Linked DNA regions of Hahella chejuensis KCTC 2396. Each later gene encodes a partner of the first gene's protein in a complex. Links are inferred from orthologs where the notes say so. Each region holds a gene or a part of one and is shown on either strand. Other genes may lie near its edges.

Evidence for each region.
Region 2: the proteins of sdhA (region 1) and HCH_RS08105 are in contact, whole or in part, in a crystal structure (PDB 6C12), measured with the Escherichia coli proteins. The link is inferred for Hahella chejuensis KCTC 2396 from one-to-one orthologs.

What each region holds. Positions count from the first base shown.
Region 1 is NC_007645.1:4,882,355-4,885,541, forward strand. Bases 159-3,020 are described here. They hold sdhA (succinate dehydrogenase flavoprotein subunit), read right to left. Parts: upstream 2,545-3,020; coding sequence 772-2,544; downstream 159-771. Other genes in these bases: HCH_RS21290 (succinate dehydrogenase iron-sulfur subunit), read right to left, coding at 159-750; sdhD (succinate dehydrogenase, hydrophobic membrane anchor protein), read right to left, coding at 2,548-2,895; sdhC (succinate dehydrogenase, cytochrome b556 subunit), read right to left, coding at 2,889-3,020. Also shown: more of HCH_RS21290, read right to left, coding at 46-158; more of sdhC, read right to left, coding at 3,021-3,187. UniProt on the Escherichia coli protein: Two distinct, membrane-bound, FAD-containing enzymes are responsible for the catalysis of fumarate and succinate interconversion; the fumarate reductase is used in anaerobic growth, and the succinate dehydrogenase is used in aerobic growth.
Region 2 is NC_007645.1:1,811,852-1,814,946, reverse strand. What follows is about bases 153-2,922. They hold HCH_RS08105 (succinate dehydrogenase assembly factor 2), read left to right. Parts: upstream 153-1,292; coding sequence 1,293-1,553; downstream 1,554-2,922. Other genes in these bases: HCH_RS08095 (YgfZ/GcvT domain-containing protein), read left to right, coding at 1,978-2,922; HCH_RS08100 (protein YgfX), read left to right, coding at 1,531-1,962; nadB (L-aspartate oxidase), read left to right, coding at 153-1,179. In the rest of the region: more of nadB, read left to right, coding at 1-152; more of HCH_RS08095, read left to right, coding at 2,923-2,970. UniProt on the Escherichia coli protein: An FAD assembly protein, which accelerates covalent attachment of the cofactor into other proteins.

The DNA.
Region 1 (3,187 bases):
TAATTCAGCAACGACCGTAACAGTGTAATTTTTTAAATTATAGTTTTAAGTAGCACGCTGTAAGAGCATATTGCGTATGTGGCCGATGGCTCTGGTTGGGTTCAGGCCTTTCGGACAAACACTTACGCAATTCATGATTCCCCGGCAGCGGAATACGCTGAACGGGTCGTCGAGATTCGCCAATCTTTCTTCGGTAGAAGTGTCGCGACTGTCGACCAGGAATCTGTATGCCTGCAACAAGCCTGCGGGACCAACGAACTTATCTGGGTTCCACCAGAACGACGGGCATGAAGTAGAACAGCACGCACATAGAATACATTCATACAGGCCGTCCAGCTTTTCACGCTCTTCGGGTGACTGCAATCGCTCTATCGCAGGAGGCGGATTGTCATTCACCAGGAATGGCTTAATTTTCTCGTACTGCTTGTAGAAAATCGCCATATCCACAACCAAGTCGCGAATAACCGGCAACCCTGGCAATGGCCGCAATACCAGCTTGTTGTTCTTCACCACCTGAGAAAGAGGGGTGATACAGGCCAAGCCGTTCTTGCCGTTCATATTCATGCCGTCCGAACCGCACACGCCCTCACGGCATGAGCGACGGTACGCCAGGGTCGGGTCTTTTTCTTTCATCAGTCCCAGCACGTCGAGAACCATAAGGTCCTTGCCCGCAGGGACTTCCAGCTCCACATCCTGCATGTAGGGAGCTTCGTCAACTTCCGGATTATAACGATAGATGCTTACCAACATAACTCTGTCTCCCCAACGACACTAGTAACTACGAGCTTTCGGAGGAAATGGCTCCACAATTTTCGGCGCGAAGTTCACTTCCCGCTTGCTTACCCGCTTGTCTACAGGGAAGTAAAGAGAGTGCTTCAGCCAATTGTCGTCGTCCCGTTCAGTGTAGTCGTTACGGGCGTGCGCTCCGCGGCTTTCCTTTCTTTCTTCAGCCGCAACAGCCGTCGCATAAGCGACTTCGTACAGGTTATCCAGCTCTAAAGCTTCGATACGAGCGGTGTTGAACGCCATACTCTTATCTTCAAGAACCGTGTTCTTCACACGACCGCCCAGCTCTTCCAGCAACTTCAGACCTTTCTGCATGCTTTCGCCATCACGGAATACACCGAAATATAGCTGCATGGTGTTCTGCAAGTCTTTACGTACTTCCGCCACTTTTTCGGAGCCGGCGCCGCTATTCAATCTGTCCAGACGCGCCATAGTTGCATCAATATCTGATTCGGATGCGTCATCCACGCCATAGCCGTCTTTCAACATCTTCTCGATGTGAAGCCCCGCTGCGCGACCAAATACAACCAAATCCAACAGCGAGTTGCCGCCCAGGCGGTTGGCGCCGTGTACGGATACGCATGCGACTTCGCCGCAGGCGAACAGACCATCGATGACGATGTCGTTGCCATTTGCGTCCTGGGTCAGTGCCTGACCGCCAATATTGGTCGGGATACCGCCCATCATGTAGTGACAGGTCGGCACAACAGGAATCGGCTCTTTAGCAGGATCTACGTGAGCGAAAGTTTTAGACAGCTCCACGATGCCTGGCAAACGCAAGTGCAGCGTCTCTTCACCCAGATGATCCAGTTTCAGCAACACGTGGTCTTTGTTGGGACCGCAACCGCGACCTTCAAGAATTTCCATAATCATGGAACGGGCGACAACGTCACGACCCGCCAGGTCTTTTGCGTTCGGCGCATAGCGCTCCATGAAACGCTCGCCTTCGCCATTAATCAGATAACCGCCTTCACCGCGACAACCTTCCGTCACCAATACGCCTGCGCCGGCGATACCGGTCGGGTGGAACTGCCACATTTCCATGTCTTGCGCCGGGAAGCCTGCGCGAAGAGCCATACCAACGCCATCGCCAGTATTGATTAATGCGTTAGTAGTGGATGCGTAGATACGGCCTGCGCCGCCGGTAGCCAAAACTGTCGCCTTGGCTTTCACGTATACGGTTTCGCCGGTTTCAATACAGATAGCCGTTACGCCGACTACCGCGCCTGACTGGTTTTTCACCAAGTCCACTGCGTACCATTCATTTAAAAAGGTAGTGCCGCCGCGCAAGTTGCCTTGATACAGAGTGTGCAGCAGTGCGTGACCAGTACGGTCCGCCGCCGCGCAGGTGCGGGCGGCCTGGCCGCCCTTACCGAAATCTTTGGACTGACCGCCAAAAGGACGCTGATAGATACGTCCAGTCTCCGTACGGGAGAATGGCAGCCCCATGTGCTCCAGCTCAAATACAGCTTGAGGACCTACCGAACACATATATTCGATTGCATCCTGGTCGCCAATATAGTCCGACCCCTTGACTGTGTCGTACATGTGCCAACGCCAGTCGTCATTTGGGTCCGAACTGGCGATCGCGCAGGTGATCCCGCCCTGAGCGGAAACAGTGTGAGAACGAGTTGGGAATACTTTGGTGATACAAGCGGTTTTAACGCCGGACTCCGTCAATTGCAGCGCCGCGCGCATCCCGGCGCCGCCGCCGCCAATTACGATCGCATCGTAAGAGAGAGTTCTAAGTTTAGACATGGATTACAGCCCCCACAAAATTTGCACGCCCCAGATGAAGTAAACAAACATGATAGTTCCGCACGCTGCTTGCGCAACGAAACGGATCACGCCGTTTTTCATGTAGTCAGTGGTAATCGTCCACAAACCTATCCACGCATGGGCGCCAAGCGCCACCAGCGCAGCCAGGGAGAAAATTCTCATCCAAGTCTTGGCGAACAGTGCGCTCCATACTTCATAGGTCAGATCCGGCGTAAACACCAGGACGCCAACCATAAATGCAGTATAAAGAGCCAACACCACAGCGGAGACCCGCTGCACCATCCAATCATATGCGCCGCTACGGCCTAAATTGGTGACGCTGGTTACCATATCCAAACTCCCGCCAACAGAATGAGCACAACAGACACGGCTATCACAACCTTCGCTGCGATCTGCCCGCCCTTCAGGGTTTCACCGATCCCAGCATCCATGATGAGGTGCTTGATGCCAGCAACGAAGTGATAGAACAATGCGGCAAGAATGCCCCAGAGAATTAGTTTTGCAAGAAAACTGTCCATGACTGACTGAAGGGAAGCGAAACTTTCCTTACTCGCCAGAGATGCGTCGAGCCCCCACAACAGGAACGCCATTGCAATGAAGATAATTACACCTGATATCCGAT
Region 2 (3,095 bases), 3.1 Mb from region 1 along the record:
CGTGAAAAAGCCAATATTGAAATATTCGAAGACCGCGTCGGCATCGACCTGATCACCCATAGCAAATTGTTTCTTCCCGGAAACCGCTGTGTCGGCGCCTATGTGCTGAACAAGAAAACCAGTCATGTGGAGTTGTTCCGCGCCAAATTTGTGGTGCTCGCCACGGGCGGCGCCAGCAAAGTCTATCTCTATACCAGCAATCCTGACGTGGCGACAGGCGACGGCATCGCGATGGCCTGGCGCGCAGGCTGTCGCATGGGCAACATGGAGTTCAATCAATTTCACCCGACTTGCCTTTATCACCCCCAGGCGAAATCCTTTCTGATAACAGAGGCTGTTCGCGGCGAGGGCGGCAAGCTTTTACTGCCCAACGGCAAGCGCTTCATGGCTCAGTTTGACGAGCGCGAAGAACTCGCCCCACGTGATGTCGTCGCCCGCGCCATCGACCACGAAATGAAGCGTCTCGGCGCAGACTGCCTGTACCTGGACATCAGCCATAAAGACAAAGATTTCATCCTCGGGCACTTCCCCACAGTGCATCAACGCTGCCTGTCTTACGGCATTGATATCACTAAAGAACCTATTCCCGTGGTTCCCGCCGCCCACTACACCTGTGGAGGAGTGGTTACCGACAGCGCCGGCCGCACGGACCTGAACTCTCTTTACGCCGTAGGTGAAACCGCCTTTACCGGACTCCACGGAGCCAACCGCATGGCCAGCAACTCCTTGCTGGAGTGTCTGGTGTTTGGGAAATCCTGCGCCGAGGACATCGTCAGCCGTATCGCACACACGCCTGCGCCGCCGCCCGCTCCTTCCTGGGACGAAAGTCAGGTAACAGATTCTGACGAAGACGTTGTGATCTCACATAACTGGGACGAGCTGCGCCGCTTCATGTGGGACTATGTCGGCATCGTGCGAACCAACAAACGCCTGCAACGCGCCAAGCATCGCGTAGACTTATTGCATCAGGAAATCCGCGAGTATTACAGCAACTACAAGGTATCCAATGACCTGCTTGAACTGCGTAATCTGGTGACGGTCGCAGACCTGATTATCTGCTCGGCGATTCAGCGCAAAGAAAGCCGCGGCCTGCATTACACTCTAGATTACCCTCACCCGCTCAAAACGCCGGAAAACACGATTTTAACCCCCGTTAACTTTCCCGCTGAACCCTGGTGAGCGATGACAGGGCGTTCTGATAAGGTTTCACGCCGCCATGGGTGGCGGCGAAAGCCTGGGACCGTTATCATGCAGCCAGAACGACGGCCCCCGGGCAACATACAGAGGCGCAAATGACTGAAGATGTAGAATACAAGCGTTTATTCTGGCACAGCCGACGCGGAATGCTGGAGCTGGACGTACTGCTGGTTCCCTTTCTCAAGGAAGCCTACCCTGAACTCCCTGACGAAGACAAAGCGCGCTACCGTATGCTCTTAGAGTGTGAAGATACAGATATGTTCCAGTGGTTTATGCAAAAGTCCACGCCGGAAGATCCTGATCTGGCGCGCATCGTTAAAATCATCTTAGACCGTGTTCAACCAAGCTACGATTGAGCTGCGGCCATCGCTACAATTGACGCTCTTCTTTACCGTCTTTTTCGGCCTGATTGGCGCAGTGCTGTTGGCTCTGACGATGCCGAGCTGGCTAAAGCTTTCTTTGAGCGCCCTGTTAGGCGCTCATTTTGTCTTCACCGTCGGCCAGTATGCTCTGTTAGCCTGGCCGACAAGTGTGATAAAAATCCGCTATGAAAAAAACAGCGATGAAGACGTGAAAGTAAGGCTGTTCAAACGCAATCAACGCGAGCTGGAGACACGCCTGCACGGAGACACTTGCGTCACCCCCATTATCACTCTGCTGGTCTGCCGCACAGGCTGGCGGGACTTGGTGTTTCTCGTCCGGGACAATTGCGATCCGGATGCATTTCGTCGTTTTCGAGTTTGTTTACGCTTCGCCAGGAATTAAGGGAGATCCATTTATATGACGTCCTTTTGGAACGCCTTCGCCAAACCAGCAAACACTCTGGCGCCCCAGGAGAGTGACGGCGCCTTGCATCTCCACAGACTGACCAATGTCGCCTTACTGGAAATAAAAGGGCCCGACGCCGTCAAATTCATGCAGGGGCAATTTACCTGCGACATTCAGGAAATCACCATCAGTCATTCATCACTGGCCGCCTGCTGCACTCCCAAAGGCCGCATGGTCGCATTATTCCGCATAGCGCAAGCCAAGCCAGACTGCTATTTGTTGAGACTTCCCGTAGAGGTGGCGCAAAGTTTTCTCGCTCACCTTAATAAGTACAAGGTGTTTTATAAGTGCACCGTCACGTTACTGGAGGATTGGGGCGTAATAGGATTAAGTGGAGATCTGGATTCGCTGCCTTCCCTCTCTTCCGCAGTTCCTACATCAGCAGACTCCTGCCAGACCAGCGATGGCCTGCTGCTTATTCGCCCTCCAGGCAACCTCTCCCGGATGGAATGCTGGCTAGATAGCGCCCAGGCGTCAAAGCTACTGCCGGATCTGGATAATCAATGCGCCGCCGGCGCCGTCGAGGACTGGGAGCGCCTGGAAGTGCTTTCAGGATTGGGAGAGGTTTACCCGCAAACCCTGGATGAGTTTATCCCGCAAATGCTGAATCTGCAGGCGCTCGGCGCCATCAGCTTCAAAAAGGGCTGCTATACGGGACAAGAAATCGTCGCCCGCATGCAGTACCTCGGCACGCTAAAGAAGCGCATGTTCTTGCTCTCTTCTGAAACAATAACCCCCGCCCCCGGCTCAGCAATTATCGACGAAACAGGCGCTCGTATTGGTTCAGTCGTGCGCAGCGCCCAAGGACAAACTCTCGCCGTACTGGACAAGTCAGCCGCCGACGGCAAAGTCCTGCGTCTGGAGGAGTCTCCAACTACCGCACTGCAAGTACTTGAGCTTCCCTACGCCATTGAAGAAGTTAGCAACACAAAGAAAAAGCTCTGACATAATCCTACTCCTTAGCGGCGCGTTTCTATGCGCCGCCGGCAAGCATCCCGCCAAAATTCTGCTATAACTTAAATTGGACCTTGAAAGAGGCCGAAGCGCTTCTCAGCGGGCCCGCATCCAAT